Regions from separate parts of the Rhodoplanes sp. P11 genome, predicted to be linked through region 2. Evidence: predicted binding sites of a transcription regulator. Region 2 holds the regulator's gene; each other region holds the start of a gene.

Region 1 (5,681 bases), on a different contig from region 2:
CGCGCCCCACCGCGTGGCGGACGTCGTAGCTCGCGCTCGCCAGCGCCTCGCGCACGCTGCGCCGATCGTAGCCGTGGCGGGGACCGCGGACGAGCCGGGTGATCACCGCGGTACGCACCAGGCCCTGGGTGTCGATCACGGTGTCGTAGGAGCGCGCCCGCAGCCGTGCCACGAAGCGGCCGATCTCGCGCCAGGTGGCGGCCCGCCCGAGCTGCCGCCGCCAGCGCCGCCAGGCCACCGGGATCACCTCGTCGACCCCGGGATGCAGGCGGGCGAGCGGCGCGAACGCCTCCTCGACCACCCACGCGAGGCGAACCGCCGGGCGGTGACGGCGCGCATCGGTGACAGCCGGCATGTTGTGCACCACGTCGCCGAGCGAGGAGGTCTTGATGAACAGGATGTCGACCATGAGGTGTGAAATCGCTGCGGCGGGGCGCGGTTTTCTAGTACAGGGGGGGACCGTTGTCACCCGCGCGCGAGACCGGCATAGGAAGCGGGTGGCCGGCCGGTGTGGGGCTGGACGAGTCCGAAGGCGGACAGGTCCGTCCCGGCCAGGAGGGGCGAATGAGTGTTCTCGTGACCGGCGGCGCCGGCTATATCGGCAGCCACATGGTGCTGGCGCTGCGCGACGCCGGCGAGCGCGTGGTGGTGCTCGACAATCTGTCGACCGGCTTCCGCTGGGCCGTGCCCGAGGACGTGCCCTTCGTGGCCGGCGACACCGGCGACCAGGCGCTGGTGTCGCGGCTGATCGCCGAGCACGACGTCGAGGCGATCATCCATTTCGCCGCCTCGCTGGTGGTGCCGGAATCGGTCAGCCGGCCGCTCGCCTATTACAAGAACAACACCGCCAACTCGCGCAGCATGATCGAATGCGCCGTCGAGGGCGGCGTCGAGCACTTCATCTTCTCCTCCACGGCCGCCGTCTACGGCAACCCGGCCCGCGTTCCGGTCGGCGAGGACGATGCGCCGGCGCCGATGTCGCCCTACGGCGCGTCCAAGCTGATGACCGAGACCATGCTGCGCGACGCCTCGGCGGCGCACGGGCTCGGCCATGTCATCCTGCGCTACTTCAACGTCGCCGGCGCCGATCCGGCGCTGCGCATCGGCCAATCGACGCGCGACGCCACCCATCTGATCAAGGTCGCGGTCGAGACGGCGCTCGGCCTGCGGCCCAAGATGGACGTGTACGGCACCGATTATCCGACCCGCGACGGCACCTGCGTACGCGACTACATCCACGTCACCGACCTGGTCGCGGCGCATGCCGACGCGCTGCGGCATCTGCGCGGCGGCGGCGCCTCGACGACGTTCAATTGCGGCTACGGCCGCGGCTTCTCGGTGCTGGAGGTGATCGAGACGGTGAAGCGGGTCGCAGGCGTCGACGTCCGCGTCGACACGGCACCGCGCCGCCCGGGCGACCCGGCCGAGATCGTCGCCTCGTCGGATCGCATCCGCGCCCGGCTCGGCTGGCAGCCGCGCCACGACGATCTCGACGAGATCGTCGCCCATGCGCTCGCCTGGCAGCGCAAGCTCTCGGCCCGCGGCGGCTGACGGAGTTCGGCGGAGCGGCACCGGGCCGCCCCTCCAGAGCTGATCGACCGGGTGGCCAGCGGCGATCGCGGCACCTAGGATGGAGGTCCTGCAACCAAGAACACGCCGGGAACGCCATCATGATCCGCCCACTCGCCCGCTCGCTGCTCGCTACCCTGCCGCTCGCTGCCCTGCTGATCGCCGCTCCGCCCGCGACCGACCCGGCCGCCGCCCAGCCGTCGCGCGATCAGGACGCGCTCGTCACCGTCCGCATGATGAGCCCGGAGACGGCGCTCGACCTCGCCCGCGCGGCGCTCGCCGAGTGCCGCCAGCGCGGCTACCAGGTCGCCGTCGCGGTGGTCGACCGCGCAGGCGTCGCCCAGGTGGTGCTGCGCGATCGGCTCGCCGGGCCGCACACGCCGGCGACGGCGACCGGCAAGGCGTGGACCGCGGTGTCGTTCCGCACCAGCACCAGCGACCTCGTGGCGGCGACCCCACCCGGATCGCCGCAGGCCGGCGTGCGCAGCGTCCCGGGCGTCATCATCCTGGGCGGCGGCGTGCCGGTCGAGGGCGGCGGCAGCATGGTGGGGGCGGTCGGCGTCTCCGGGGCGCCGAGCGGCGAGGCCGACGACGGCTGCGCCAAGGCCGGCATCGAGGCGGTCCGCGACCGGCTCGACTTTTGAGCCAAGGCGCGGCCTCGCAGCACTCCCAAGCAGGCGCGGTCACGCAACCAAAGGTTGCGATTAGATACCCAGTCATCACAGAGCCCCGCGCCCGGCGCCGCTCTGCCTCCCGGGCCGTCACAGCCTTGTCATATTTGGGCTGACTCCCACGCCGTTCGCGTCCATAGCTCACCCGCGAGGCCGACCGTCGTGGGTCGGCCCGACGACGCGCGCTCCGGACCGACCGCTCCCGCCGGCCGCCCGGGCCGCCCATCTACGAGGCTCCGAATGCTCGGCTGGTTTCAGGCGCTCATGCCCAAGGAAGAGCGCTTCTTCGATCTCTTCGTCCGACACGCCGAGACCGTGGTGGCCGGCGCCGAGGCGCTGCGCGGGCTGCTCACCGAGGGCGGCGACCGCATCCCCCACTACGTGCGGCTGATCGTCGAGCGCGAGACCGAGGCCGACGACATCACCCGCGGGGTGCTGCTGGCGGTGCGGCGCAGCTTCATCACCCCGTTCGACCGCGGCGACATCCAGGGCCTGATCTCCTCCATGGACGACGCCATCGACCAGATGCACCAGACCGCCAAGGTGATCACCCTCTACGAGGTCGACCGCTTCGAGCCCGCCATGGTCGAGATGGGGACCATCATCCTGCAAGCCGCGGAGCTGACCCGGCGGGTGGTGCCGCTGCTGCGCACCATCGACAAGAACGTCGCGGCCATCAACACGCTCACCGAGGAGATCACCCGCATCGAGGAGCGGGCCGACCAGCTGCACGACCACGGCCGCAAGGCACTGTTCCAGGCCCACCGGCAATCCGACCCGATGGCCTTCATCGTCGGCATCGAGGTCTACAGCCATCTCGAGAAGGTGGTCGACCGCTTCGAGGACGTCGCCAACAAGATCAGCGACATCGTCGTCGAGCAGGTGTGAGGCCGCCGGGATGGACGCGACCCTCGCGCTGCCGCTGCTGATCGGCCTGATCGGCGTGGCGCTGCTGTTCGATTTCCTGAACGGCCTGCACGACGCGGCGAACTCGATCGCCACCATCGTGTCGACCCGGGTGCTGCGGCCCCAATACGCCGTCGCCTGGGCGGCGTTCTTCAACTTCATCGCCTTCCTGTTCTTCGGCCTGCACGTCGCCCAGACCATCGGCACCGGCATCGTCGACGCCGGCGTGATCGATCCGCGCGTGGTGTTCGGGGCGCTGATGGGCGCCATCGCCTGGAACGTCATCACCTGGCTGTTCGGCATCCCGTCTTCGAGCTCGCACGCGCTCATCGGCGGCCTGCTCGGCGCCGCCATCACCAAGGCCGGAGCCGGCGTCGTGGTGTGGAGCGGCTTCGGCAAGACCGCCGCCGCCATCGTGCTGTCGCCGCTGGTCGGCTTCTCGCTGGCGCTGCTGCTGATGCTGATCGTGTCCTGGCTGCTCGTGCGCCAGACCCCGTTCTCGGTCGACAACGCCTTCCGCAGCCTGCAATTCGTCTCCGCCTCGCTGTACTCGCTCGGGCACGGCGGCAACGATGCCCAGAAGACCATGGGCATCATCGCGGTGCTGCTCTACTCGCAAGGCTACATGGAGGGCGGCTTTCACGTTCCGTTCTGGGTGGTGATCACCTGCCAGGCCGCCATGGGGCTCGGCACCCTGTTCGGCGGCTGGCGGATCGTCCACACCATGGGGTCGCGCATCACCCGGCTGACGCCGCTGCAAGGCTTCTGCGCCGAGACCGGCGGCGCCATCACGCTGTTCATGGCGACCGGGCTCGGCATCCCGGTCTCCACCACCCACACCATCACGGGCGCCATCGTCGGCGTCGGCGCCGCCCGCCGGGTGTCGTCGGTGCGGTGGCATATTGCCGGCAGCATCGTTATTGCATGGGTGGTCACCATGCCGGCGTCCGGCCTGATCGGCGCCGCCTTTTATCTCCTCTGCGGCCTGTTTCTGTAAGGTACCCGAATTGCCCACTCGACGCTCCTCCCCGGCCCCCAAGCGCTCGCTGCAATATGCGGCGGTGCCGTATCGCCGCAACGAGGACGGCGAGATCGAGGTGATGCTGGTGACGTCCCGCGAGACGCGGCGGTGGATCGTCCCCAAGGGCTGGCCGATTCGGGGCGCCAAGCCGCACCTCTCGGCCGCCCGCGAGGCGCTGGAGGAGGCGGGCGTCGTCGGCGAGACCGGGCCGGAACCGATCGGCTCCTACCGCTACGACAAGCGGCTCAAGAACGGCACCACGGCGCGCTGCCTGGTCGAGGTGTTTCCGCTCGCCGTCACCGGCCAGCGCAAGCGCTGGCGCGAAAAGGGGCAGCGGGAGATCCGCTGGTTTCCCCTGCCGGAGGCGGCCCGGGCCGTCGAGGAGACGGGCCTGCGCCGGCTGTTGCGCCAGTTCGACCAGCTGGTGCCGGACGACGAGCCCGACGAGGATTGACGGGCAGTGCTGCCGCCGATTGAGGCAGCGGCGCCACCTTTGCCGAGATGATTGCCCAATTGGGCCGCAGATCCGTCCCCGATCGGTGCCAGGGTCCGGCCACCGCCGGGCTGCCGCGGCTGCGCCGATCCGGCTGCGGTCGCGCTACGGTCTGGCGGGTGTGCGGAGTTTCGTGATGGTCCGACCCGTCCGGTCGGCCGGCCTCGCCGGCCTTCTCATGTTCGCGGCCGCGGTGCTGCCGCTCGCCGGCTCGCCGGTCCGCTCTGCGGCCGCGACGCCCGAATGCCTCGCCGCCCCCGACGGCACCGCGACCGCCGGGCGCCACTGGTTCTACCGGCTCGACCGCGCCACCAATCGCAAATGCTGGTATCTGCGCGACCGCGAGCCCGCGGCGCGCTCCACCGACACCACCGGGGCGCTGCCGGCCACCGGCACGGCGGCGGCCGACCCGCTCGTCCCGGTGGCGCACCCCCTTCCGGCAAGGCACGCGGCGCCGAGCCCGGCCGGACGGCCGCTCACCGCCGACGAGCGCGCCGCCCTCTACGGCGAGTTCCTGGCCTGGCGGCTGCGCCAGGTGTCCCGCCAGGGCGAGCCGGACGGCCCCGCCGCGGCCCCCGGGACCCGACATTGACGGGTGATGCGCCTGTGGTATGGCCGGATCTTCGGCCCGTGCCGTCGTGGTCGGGTCGGCCCTCCCACCCTCCTCCTCGCAGAGATCCCACATGAGCGCCCAGGCGAGCTACGTCATCGATCCTCCGCCCCAGACAGCGCTGGCCATCGCCGGCTCGGACGCGCTGTTTCCGGTTCGCCGGGTGTGGTGCGTCGGCCGCAACTATCTCGAGCACATCCGCGAGCTGGGGAACGACGAGCGCGAGCCGCCCTTCTTCTTCGCCAAGCCGGCCGATGCGGTGGCGCCGGATGGCGCCACCATCCCCTACCCGCCGCTGACCGCCGACCTGCATCACGAGGTCGAGCTGGTGGTCGCGCTCAAGGGTGGCGGCCGCAACATCCCCGCCGACAAGGCGCTCGATCTCGTCTTCGGCTATGCGGTCGGCATCGA
Region 2 (5,681 bases):
CGACCCGACACGGTGCCGGCCCCGATCAGGGCCGCGGCCCCGGACGCGCCGAGAAAGTTTCGTCGAGAGAACGTCATGGGTCTGTCCTCCTGATCAGTCGCCGTCGCCGCCGGCGACCGCCTGCGGTCCGGGCACTGCGCCGGCCGTCGCGATCGTGGTGCCGATACCGACGCTTCCGCCGCTCACTCCACCGCCGATGATGGCGCACTGGAAGTCGATGCCGGCGATGAAGAAGTCGCGCTTGGCGGCGATCGCGGCGACGTTGCTCTGGATGCTCTCGCGGGCCGTGGTCAGCAGCTCGAACACGTCGATCAGCATGCCGTTGTATTCGAGCTGCACCTGCTCGTTGATGGTGCGGCGGAGCGGCAGGATGCGGGTCTGATAGAGCGTCGCGATGTCGTGGCTGGCCCGGTAGGTCAGGTAGGCGGCGCGGGCCTCCGAGCGGACGTCGACAGCCTTCTCGATCAGCCGGTTGACGCCGTCGCGGTAGATGTCGGCCGCGGCCCGCACGTTGGACTCGCCGAGATCGAACAGCGGCACCTGGAGCTCGACCTCGAAGCCGCGCGACACCCTGCGCGGCTCCAATGGCGCAGCGCGGTCGCGCGACTCGGAGCGCCGTCCGGACGCACTGAGAATCGAGATGAAGCGGGTCGCGTCGGTGAGTCCGTAGGCGCGGGCGACGGCGTCCAGCTCGAGCCGCGCCGCGATCAGATCGACCCGTTGGCGGACCGCGGCCTCCTCGGCCTGCTGGACAGTCTGGATTCGCGGCATAGCCGGCAGGCGGCCGGGCAGCCGGAAGTCCAGATCGGAGCCCCACAGACCCATCAGCCGCGTCAGCGCCTCGCGCTCGGTGCCGGCCCGCAGCCGCGCCTGGGCGAGTGCATTTGACACCTCGGCATAGAAGGCGCCGGCACGGGCCTGATCGAGCTTCTTGGCCTCGCCGGTCCCGCCCAGCTTGCGCATCAGGTCGGCGGCCGCATCGGCGGACAGACGCGCCTGCTCCAGGAACGTCACCGTCTCGCGGGCGGCGACCGCCCGGTAGTAGGCCCGCCGCGTCTCGGCGGCGAGCCGAAAGGTCGCCTCGATGGCGCGCTGGCGATCGGCCTCGAACTGCGAACGGGCGATCTCGGTGCGCAGCGGCAGGGTGATCAGCGCCAGCACGTTGGCGACCACGCGGCGCTCGATCTCCAGCTCGCTGCCGGTGGTGGTGCGGCTGAAGCCGAACGCCGGGTTCGGCGGCAGGCTCGCCTGCACGAACTCGGCCTCGGAGACGCCGAGTGCGTTGTAGGCGGTTTGCAGGCCGCGATTGTTGAGCAGCGCGATCTGGACCGCGCGGTCGGCATCCAGCGGCCGGCTCAGCAGGGCGTCCACACGCGAGCGGGCGTAGGCGGCCGCCGCCGGCGAGTCGATCTTGACGGCCTCCATGCCGATCGACTGGCCGACCCGTCCGGCGACCGGCCCCATGGCCCCGTCGGGCGAGAAGTAGACGCAGCCGCCGAGGGTGCTCGATGCGAGCACGAGGGCGACGAGCCGCCGCGGCGGCGTCGGCCGGGGGCCGACCATGCGAGCGGCCGGCGTCATCGGTGGCCTCCCGCTCCGGACTTCGGCTTCGGTGCGACCTGCTGGTTCTGCTCCGCCCAGGGCTTCGGGTCGATCGGACGGTAGTCGACGGTGCCGGCCGTCACCGACCGATAGCGTGTCGGCGCCACCGGCACGTCGGGATCGGCAGGATCGAGCCCCACCGCCATCGGGGGAGGGACCGAGCATGCGGACAGGATGGCCGACAGTGCGGCCAGCACGGCGATCTTCATGGAAAGCAACCTCGATGTCGGTCCCGGTCACCGGACATCCGGGGGCGCGCCGGCAACGATGCGAGCCGCATCGTCGCCGGAGCCGGCGGACAACCCGAGAACGGACAGGGAGAGCGGAGCCGATGGTCGCGTCGCCCCGACGGGGCGGACGGCGACTAGCAGTCGGTCGATCTCGGCGGACGATCGAGGCGCACCGCGAGCGACTTTTCGAAGCCGAGGTCGGGCGGTGACGGATCGGCAGCAGCGGTCAGCAGCATCATGGCCGTGACCGGAACGACGGGCGGGAGCGTCGCATGACAGGTGGCGGCGCCGCAGCAGGGGCCGTTCGGCGTGCTGTGCGGGGCCGCCGGGTCGCAGCCGCCGGCTGCGTCGGCTGTCGCGTGACACGACAACGCTGCCGAGGCGGAACGCTGGAGGCCGTCCTCGCTATCGTGCTCCTGCGCATCTCCGGAATGCGTGCCGGACTCGTCACGATCGGACAGCGTCTGCCCGGCATGCGAGTGCCGAGCATGATGCGACGTCGTATTCACATGATGATGGGCGGCGACGCCGATGGTCATGCCGGTCCTGATGATGCCGGTCGGCAGCTCCTGGGCCGACAATGCCCATCCCAGGCCCGCCGTGACAACGGCGAGCAACGTGACGAGCACGAAGCCGGGATAAGCGCGTCGCATCATGTTAAGTGAATATACGGATTGCGCCCCCGGAGGCAAGACGAACGGCGTCGATTGCTGCGAGGTCCCGGCGCGGTGTCGCGTGGAGACAACACGCACAGGTGCTTGAGCACCGGGCCGGGTGCGATCTTGCCGTTTCTCACGTCGACGCGCCTGTCCGGCGACAGCCCGCTGCATTGCACAGCGTGCCGATCAGGCGTCCGCACCGTAGCGGTCGTTGAGCGCGTAGCCGGCACCGCGCACGGTGCGGATCGGGTCGGAGCGCTGGCCCCGGTTGAGCGCCTTGCGCAGGCGGCCGACATGGACGTCGACGGTGCGCTCGTCGATGTAGACGTCGCGGCCCCACACCCGATCGAGAAGCTGCTCGCGCGAGAACACGCGGCCGGGATTCTCCATCAGGAATTCCAGCAGGCGGAACTCGGTCGGTCCGAGCGGCACGTCGCGCCCGCCGCGCGACACCCGCTTCTTCTCGCGGTTGAGCTCGATGTCGCCGGCGACGAGCACCGAGGCGACGCGCTCCGGCTTGGTGCGGCGCAGCAGCGCCCGGATGCGGGCGATCAGCTCGGGCACCGAGAACGGCTTGACGATGTAGTCGTCGGCCCCGGTGGCGAGGCCGCGCACCCGCTCGCCCTCCTCGCCGCGCGCCGTCAGCATGATGACCGGGAGCTGCTGGGTCTCGGTGCGCCCGCGCAGCCGGCGGATCAGCTCGATGCCCGACAGGCCCGGCAGCATCCAGTCGACGATGGCGAGATCGGGCGGGTTCTCCTTGAGGCGGAGATCGGCGTCGTCGCCGCGTCCGGCGGCGTCGACCGCATAGCCTTCGGCCTCGAGGTTGTAGCGCAGCAGCAGCGTCAGCGGCTCCTCGTCCTCGACGATCAGGATTCGTGCGGCCATCCGATGTGGTTCCTCTCGGGGGATCGCCGTCGCGACGAGGCGCGCGACGGTGACGGGGTCAGGCGTCGAACGGCACCACGGTGCTGGACGTGGTGTCGCCCTTCGGCCGCTCGTCGGCGAGGGCGCGGCCCTCGATCATGTAGTAGACCGTCTCGGCGATGTTGGTGGCGTGGTCGCCCATCCGCTCGATGTTCTTGGCGCAGAACAGGAGGTGGATGCAGATGCCGATGTTGCGCGGGTCCTCCATCATGTAGGTCAGGAGCTCGCGGAACAGCGAGTTGTTGACGGCGTCGACGCCCTCGTCGGCCCGCCACACGCCGATCGCCTTGGCGAGGTCGCGGCGCGCATAGGCGTCGAGCACGTCCTTGATCTGCGACAGCACCAGCTCGGTCATGTGCTCGACGCCGCGCATCACCTTCTGGGTGAGGAACTCGCTGTCGAGCGCCACCACCCGCTTGGCGATGTTCTTGGCGAGATCGCCGATCCGCTCGAGGTCGTTGGAGATCCGCAGCGAGCCGACCACCTCGCGCAGGTCGACCGCCATCGGCTGCCGGCGCGCGATGGTGAGGATCGCCCGCGCCTCGACCTCGCGCTGGAGGACGTCGATGCGGGTGTCGCCGGCGATGACACGCTGGGCCACGGTGAGGTCGCGGCGCGACAGCGCGTCGACGGCGTCGACGATCTGCTGCTCGGCGAGCCCGCCCATCTCGGCGACCATGCGGCCGAGCTCTTGCAGGTCGCTGTCGAACGCCTTGTGCGTGTGGTCCATCATGGACGTCACCCTTCCTGATCTTGGCCGGGACGCGGTGTCGGGAACCGGGTCGGGGCGGGGCCGGTGGGAGCGGCGGTCAGCCGAACCGTCCGGTGATGTAGTCCTGGGTCCGCGGGTCGACCGGCGAGGTGAACATCTTGCTGGTGGTGTCGAACTCGACCAGCTCGCCGAGATACATGAACGCCGTGTAGTCGGAGACGCGGGCCGCCTGCTGCATGTTGTGGGTCACGATGGCGATCGTGTAGTCGGTCTTCAGCTCGTCGATCAGCTCCTCGATCTTGGCGGTCGAGATCGGGTCGAGAGCCGAGCAGGGCTCATCGAGCAGGATCACCTCCGGCTGCACCGCGACCGTACGGGCGATGCACAGGCGCTGCTGCTGGCCGCCCGAGAGGCTGAGCCCGTTGGCCGAAAGCTTGTCCTTCACCTCGTTCCACAGGGCGGCGCGCTTGAGCGCCTGCTCGACGCGGCCGTCCATCTCGGATTTCGGCAGCGGCTCGTAGAGTCGGATGCCGAAGGCGATGTTCTCGTAGATCGACATCGGGAACGGCGTCGGCTTCTGGAACACCATCCCGACGCGCGCTCGCAGCAGGTTGAGGTCCTGCTTGGCGTCCAGGATGTTGTTGCCGTCGAGCAGCACCTCGCCCTCGGCCCGCTGGTTCGGGTAGAGGTCGTAGATGCGGTTGAGGATGCGCAGCAGGGTCGACTTGCCGCAGCCGGACGGGCCGATGAACGCAGTGACGCGCCGGGCGTAGAGCGAGACCGAGATGCTCCTCAGGGCGCGGTTGTCGCCGTAGTAGAAATCGACGTTCCGGATGGCGACCTTCTCGTCGGCGTCCGCCAGGGCGGCGCGCGCCGCGACGACCGGAGCCGGAACCGTGTTCGATCCGTGGGACAGGCCGGTGGAGCTCATGAATTGGTCCTCGTGGCCGAGAGGGCGCGCGCCGAGATCGACAGCGCGAGCACCGCGAAGGTGATGATCAGGGCGCCGGCCCAGGCGAGCTTCTGCCAGTCCGGATAGGGGCTCATGGCGAACTGGAAGATCACCACCGGCAGGCTCGCCAGCGGCTGCGTCATGTCGGCCGAGAAGAACTGATTGTTCAGGGCCGTGAACAGCAGCGGCGCGGTCTCGCCGCTGATCCGCGCGATCGCCAGCAGGATGCCGGTGACGATGCCGGCGCGCGCCGCCCGGTACGACACGTTGGCGATGACATGCGAGCGCGGCAGGCCGAGCGCGGTGGCCGCCTCGCGCAGCTCCTTCGGCACCGTCAGCAGCATGTCCTCGGTGGTGCGCACCACCACCGGCACCACCAGCACGGCGAGCGCCAGCGAGCCGGCGATGCCGGAGAAGTGGCCGAGCGGCCGTACCACCACCTCGTAGATGAACAGGCCGACCACGATCGAGGGGGCGCTGAGCAGGATGTCGTTGATGAAGCGCACCACGCTGGTCAGCATCGAGTAGCGGCCATACTCGGCCATGTAGGTGCCGGCCAGGATGCCGATCGGCGTGCCGATGGCGACCGCCACGCCCGA
Region 3 (5,681 bases), on a different contig from region 2:
AGGATTGCGCCGACGCGATCGTGCGCACCGCCGGACAGTATGGGCTCGATGGCCGCTTCCTGTCGCTGTTCATCGGCCACGGCGTCGGCATCGGGGCGAACGAGCCGCCCTATATCGGCGAGACGCTGCCCGGCGCGCCGACCTACGAGTTCCGACCCGGCATGGTGTTCGCGGTCGAGCCGCTGGTGTGGGTGCCGGGTGTGCGCGGCGGCGGCGGCGTGCGGCTGGAGGACATGGTGCTGGTCACCGAGGACGGCCCGCACGTGCTGTCGCGGGCGCCATACGACGAACGGCTGCTGCTGGGCTGAGCGGACCTCTCCCCGCGAGCGGGGAGAGGTGAGGAGGGCTCGTCGCCCTCGATGACTCACTTCGCCTTGAGAAGATCCTCGACGCGCAGCAGCACCAGCTCGTTGTCGTCGGCCTTGTTGGGCTCGCGGCTCGACGAGAACGGCAGGTTGTTGTCGTTGCCGACCACGATGTGGTGCTCGTCGACGCGGTCGACGTTCTCGATGGTGAAGAACGGGAACGCCAGCACGCCGGCGGTGAGCGGCTTGCGGGCCTTCTTGTCGGGGTCCTGGATCTTCATCAGGTCGATGTAGCCGATCTTGCGCACCGGCTTGCCCACCATGGCGTCCGTCATCTCGATCTTGTAGACGCGCTTGAACTGGGCCGGCTTGGCGAAGCAGGTCTCGGTCGCGGTGCCGGTGGCGCCGGGCGGACACGCCTTGTCGGCGGTGCCTTCGAGGTCGTCGCGCTCGATGACGAGGCCCGTGGTGGCGTCCAGCATGTTGAAGTCACCGATGGCGTGGCCGTTCTGCTCGAACGGATAGTACCAGAAGCGGCCGGTGAACTTCTCGGCGGCGACGTCGAACTCCAGGATGCGGGCGGCCTGCTTGCCGTCCAGGTTCTCGAACTCCTTCTTGTCGGCGTCCCACAGCGGGCCTTCGAGCAGCCCATAGAGGAACCGCCCGTCCTTCGAGGCCGCGAAGCCCTCGTAGCCCTTGGAGCGGCGCGCGTTGAAGCTGCCGGCCTGGTTCGGCACGCCCGGCGAGGCGACGGCGTAGTGGTCGGGCGAGCGCACCGGCTTGCCGTCCGCCGTGGTCTCGACCACGCCGAGCACCTTGCCGCTGCGGTCGACCTTGATCAGATAGGGGCCGAACTCCTCGCCGATCCAGATCACGTCGCCGATCGGCTGGATGCCCTCGGGATCGAAATCGGCGCCGGTGAGGTAGCGCGTCTCGGTGCCCTCGTGGGTGATCCGGAACGGCACCTTCTTGTCGGGGTCGCGCAGGAACACGGTCTCTAGCCGCTCGACCTTGCCGGTCGCCCAATCGATTTTGAAGCGATGGAAGAACAGCATGGCGTCCGGCGAATTGGCCTTGGAGCCGAAGCCGTTGTCGGTGAGCACCAGGAAGCTGCCGTCGGGCATGACCTTGATGCCCGACTGGCCCTGCACCGGCTGGCCCTCGAAGGGCAGCGCGAGGCCGGTCGGCCGGCCGTTGGACTTGCCCATCACGGTGCCCGCCGCGTCGACGCGCTTGCCGGTGGTGAACTTGCCGGACATCTTGAGGTCCGCCGGCGCATCGGCGGGCGCGTCCACGAAGGTCGCGGCCGGGAAGCTGGCGTGGCCGGCGAGCACCGCCGGGAATTCCTGCTGGGCGTGGGCCGGGGTGGCGAGAACGAGCGCCAGGGCGGCGGTCGCGAGGGCGAGATGGCGGGTCATGGGGTCTCCGCGTGGGTCCGTTGCACCCGCGCTTGTCGACCGCCACCACGACGCCGGCTTGACGCGGCGATGACACGACGATGACGGCGGCCTGGACGGCTCCTTGGATCACGGCACCACGGGGGCGTGCGAAATGTCCGAACGGGAAGGTCGGGGATTTCGCTTGCGCTCGATCTGGCCGGCCGGGCTACAAGCGACGGCATCCACGCCCTCACAGGTCATCATGAGTCAGCACGAGCCATCTCGCCTCACTCCGACATCCGATTCCGTCACCGTCGAGCATCTCGACCCGGCCGATCACGCCCGGGCGATCTCGCTCCGCCCTTATCCCCACCAGGCCACGTTCGTGGCGAGCAACGCGGAGTCCCTGGAGGATGCCGCCGATAATCCGGCCTGCGTTCCGCTGATCATCCGGGCCGCCGGCGAGCCCGTCGGCTTCGCCATGTACGCGCTGGACGAGGACGACGGGAACTATTGGATCTATCGCCTGATGATCGACGCCCGCGTCCAGGGCCGCGGCTACGGCCGTGCCGCCGTGATCCGGATCGTCGAGATGCTGTCACGCATTCCGGGCTGCGATCGCGTCGTGCTCGGCGTCAAGCCGGACTACGAGCGGGCCCGCCGGCTCTACGAGGGCGGTGGGATTCCGGCCGACCGGCGAGATCATCGATGGCGAGATCGTCATGACGCTGGCGTTCTGAGCCCGCGGGGGCCGCCGCCTCGCGGCCCCGTCGTCCCGGCGGTGCGCTGGTGCCGACCGCTGCCCCTGCGGTCACCGGGTCGGCGGGCCGCCGGCTGCCACCGGCTGCACCGCGGAACACCGCGGGACGGCGGGCGTTGCCACCCGACCCCATCGCCGCGCGCGCGCTCGCGCCTTCCTTGACAATGGACACCGGAATGACGCTCCCCCAGGGGCTCGCCTTCGCCATCGTCGGCACCATGATGATCCTGTTCGTCTGGGGCCGGCTGCGCTACGACGTCGTCGCCGCGCTCGCCCTCGTGGCCGCCGTCGTGTCCGGCATCGTGCCGGCCGACAAGGCGTTCTCGGGCTTCGGCGACGACGTGGTGATCATCGTGGCGAGCGCCCTCCTGGTGTCGGCCGCGATCGCCAAGTCGGGCGTCATGGAAGAGGTGGTGCGGCCGCTCGGGCCGTATCTGACGACGCCGCGCCGCCAGGTGTTCGCGCTCGTCTTCGCGGTGGTGGTGCTGTCAACCTTCATCAAGAATGTCGGCGCGCTGGCGATCCTCATGCCGGTCGCCTTCCAGCTCGCCAAGCGCACCGGCACGCCGCCGTCCTGGCTGCTGATGCCGCTCGCCTCCGGCTCGCTGATCGGCGGCCTGATCACCCTCGTCGGCACCTCGCCCAACGTCATCGTGGCGCGGGTGCGGGCCGACATCGTCGGCGAGCCGTTCCGCATGTTCGATTATGCGCCGGTGGGACTCGCGGTGGCGGCGGTCGGCCTCGCTTACCTGACCTTCGCGTACCGCCTGCTGCCGAAGGACCGCCAAGGCGGCTCGTCGCTCGATGCCGCCATCAACATCGAGAACTACGTGGTGGAGGCCGCGGTGCCGGAAGGCTCGCCGTTGGTCGGCAAGCGCGCCGCCGAGATCGGCACCCTGGACGAGGGCGTCAGCACCGTGACCACGGTGGTGCGCGATCAGGAGCGGCGCCACCGCGTCACCCCCGGGCTGCGCCTGAAGGCGGGTGACATTCTGCTGATCGAGGGCGAGCCCGACTCGCTCGAGCGTGCCGTCGTGCGCGCCGGCCTCCAGCTCTCCGGCCCGGCCGGGGAGGCGGCCGCCGAGGGCGACGCCGACGAGGTCGGCACCGTCGAGGCGGTGGTGACAGGCAGCTCGCCGCTCGTCGGCGAGACCCACGGCAGCGCCGGCCTGTGCGACCGCTTCGGCCTCGATCTCATCGCCATCAGCCGCTCCGGCGAGCGCATCACCGAGCGGCTGCGCAGCGTGCGGTTCCGGCCCGGCGACGTGGTGGTGATTCAGGGACGGCTCGACCGCGTGCCTGACGCCCTCAAGGAGCTCGGCCTGCTGCCGCTGGCCGAGCGCGAGCTGGAGCTCGGCCGCGGCCGGCGGCGCTGGATTCCCGTCGCGGTGCTGGCCCTCGCCATCGGCGCGATCGTCTCCGGGCTGCTGCCGATCGCGGTCGCGTTCTTCGCCGCCGCCGTGCTGCTGGTGCTCACCAAGGCGCTGGCGCTGCGCGAAGCCTACGAGGCGATCGAGTGGCCCATCGTGGTGCTGCTCGGCGCCCTGATCCCGGTCAGCGACGCGGTGCGCACCACCGGGGCCACCGACCTGATCGCCGGCTGGCTGTCGGTGGCGACCGCCGCGCTGCCGCCGACCGGGGCGCTCGCCCTGATCATGGTAGCCGCCATGGCGGTGACGCCGTTCCTCAACAACGCCGCCACCGTGCTGGTGATGGCGCCGATCGCCGCGAGCCTCGCCGGCACGCTCGGCCTTCGCCCCGATCCGTTCCTGATGGCGGTGGCCATCGGTGCCGCCTGCGACTTCCTCACGCCGTTCGGCCACCAGTCCAACACGCTGGTCATGGGGCCCGGCGGCTATCGCTTCGGCGACTACTGGCGGCTCGGCCTGCCGCTGTCGCTCCTGGTCGTCGTGGTGGCGGTGCCGGCCATCGCCGTGGTATGGCCGCTCTCCCGCTGAGTCGAGCCGGTCGCGTCGCGGCCGCGTGGCCGCTGCCACGAGACCGTCATGTCGGCACGGCATGCAGTTCGGCGCGCGGTGACCCGGCCGTTCCCGAGCCACCTCCGCGCCCGATTGGAGACCCTCGATGCGCCCGCGCCAGACCGCCTTCCTGTTCGATCTCGACGGCACCCTCGTGGACAGCGTCTATCAGCACGTTCTCGCCTGGCACGAGGCGCTGGAGGCCGAGAGCATCCCGCTGTCGGTGTGGCGCATCCATCGCAAGATCGGCATGAGCGGCGGGCTGTTCACCAACATGCTGCTGCGCGAGACCGGGCTGGAGCTCGACGCCGAGCGGGCCGAGCGGCTGCAACGCCTGCACGCCGAGAGCTACGGCCGGCGCTCCGCCGAGATCCGGCCGCTGCCCGGCGCTCGCGCGCTGCTCGACTATCTCACCGAGGCCGGCATCCCGTGGGCGATCGCCACCAGCGGCCGCATCGCCACCGCCAAGCGCACCCTCGACACGCTGGGCGTCGATCCCGACCGCGTCCCGGTGATCACCCGCGACCTGGTGAAGTACGCCAAGCCGGACCCCGACCTCTTCCTCGCCGCCGCCGACCGGCTCGGCGTCGCCATCGAGGACTCCTGCGTGGTGGGCGACAGCGTGTGGGACATGCTGGCGGCCCAGCGCGCCCGGGCGCTCGGCGTCGGCCTGCTGTCGGGCGGCTACGGCGAGGCGGAGCTGGAGCGCGCCGGCGCCTACCGGGTCTACGAGGACCCCGCCGCCATGCTGCGTCACATCGACGAGGTCGGCGGCCGGCGCTGACGCCGGCCTCGCCGACGGGGCGCTTGATCACCGTCAAGGCCGATCACCGCCCACTTGCCCTAACAAGATACCGGGGTGCGACTCCGCCGGCGTCTCGACGATAACGATCTCGTCGATCCGGTCCATCTTCGACACCGCCGCATCGCCGTCCCGCCGAGGGCGGTACCTCGACCCAGGAGCAGTCCCGATGGTTCCGTCCGAGCTTGCGGCCGAATCCCTGTCCGACGCGGAGCACCGCACCCGCACCGGCCTCGATCCCGAATCGCTGCGTCGCGCCGTCCGCGACCATCTCTTCTATTTCCAGGGGCGCCATCCGGCGACGGCGTCGGTCAACGACTGCTACCTCGCGGTCGCCTATGCGGTGCGGGATCGCCTGTTCCAGCACGGCGTCCAGTCGCTCGATCTCCTGCTGCACCGGCCCGACGCGCGCATCGTCGCCTATCTGTCGGCCGAGTTCCTGATGGGACCGCAGCT

What was found. Region 2 encodes PhoB, which activates phosphate uptake and scavenging genes when phosphate is short. Its sites were predicted from a motif close to TGTCATNNANCTGTCAT; they were not measured.
Region 1: a site for PhoB is predicted at 2,329-2,345, ahead of ACFQUV_RS06610 (DUF47 domain-containing protein). Genes of this name have one in related genera too.
Region 3: a site for PhoB is predicted at 1,793-1,809, ahead of ACFQUV_RS24965 (esterase-like activity of phytase family protein). Genes of this name have one in related genera too.

What each region holds. Positions count from the first base shown of each region.
Region 1 covers NZ_CAXWGY010000001.1:1,487,772-1,493,452, reverse strand. The annotation lists gene waaC (lipopolysaccharide heptosyltransferase I) at 1-409, opposite strand, end outside; gene galE (UDP-glucose 4-epimerase GalE) at 565-1,551, shown strand; gene ACFQUV_RS06615 (heme-binding protein) at 1,671-2,213, shown strand; gene ACFQUV_RS06610 (DUF47 domain-containing protein) at 2,481-3,128, shown strand; gene ACFQUV_RS06605 (inorganic phosphate transporter) at 3,139-4,143, shown strand; gene ACFQUV_RS06600 (NUDIX hydrolase) at 4,154-4,621, shown strand; gene ACFQUV_RS06595 (hypothetical protein) at 4,797-5,252, shown strand; gene ACFQUV_RS06590 (fumarylacetoacetate hydrolase family protein) at 5,344-5,681, shown strand, end outside.
Region 2 covers NZ_CAXWGY010000016.1:595,003-600,683, reverse strand. The annotation lists gene ACFQUV_RS14485 (multicopper oxidase family protein) at 1-77, opposite strand, end outside; gene ACFQUV_RS14480 (TolC family protein) at 94-1,581, opposite strand; gene ACFQUV_RS14475 (hypothetical protein) at 1,578-1,811, opposite strand; gene ACFQUV_RS14470 (hypothetical protein) at 1,967-2,584, opposite strand; gene phoB (phosphate regulon transcriptional regulator PhoB) at 2,678-3,379, opposite strand; gene phoU (phosphate signaling complex protein PhoU) at 3,438-4,151, opposite strand; gene pstB (phosphate ABC transporter ATP-binding protein PstB) at 4,228-5,061, opposite strand; gene pstA (phosphate ABC transporter permease PstA) at 5,058-5,681, opposite strand, start outside.
Region 3 covers NZ_CAXWGY010000022.1:38,317-43,997, reverse strand. The annotation lists gene ACFQUV_RS24970 (Xaa-Pro peptidase family protein) at 1-308, shown strand, start outside; gene ACFQUV_RS24965 (esterase-like activity of phytase family protein) at 365-1,723, opposite strand; gene ACFQUV_RS24960 (GNAT family N-acetyltransferase) at 1,827-2,606, shown strand; gene ACFQUV_RS24955 (SLC13 family permease) at 2,621-4,402, shown strand; gene ACFQUV_RS24950 (HAD family hydrolase) at 4,530-5,207, shown strand; gene ACFQUV_RS24945 (glycogen/starch/alpha-glucan phosphorylase) at 5,395-5,681, shown strand, end outside.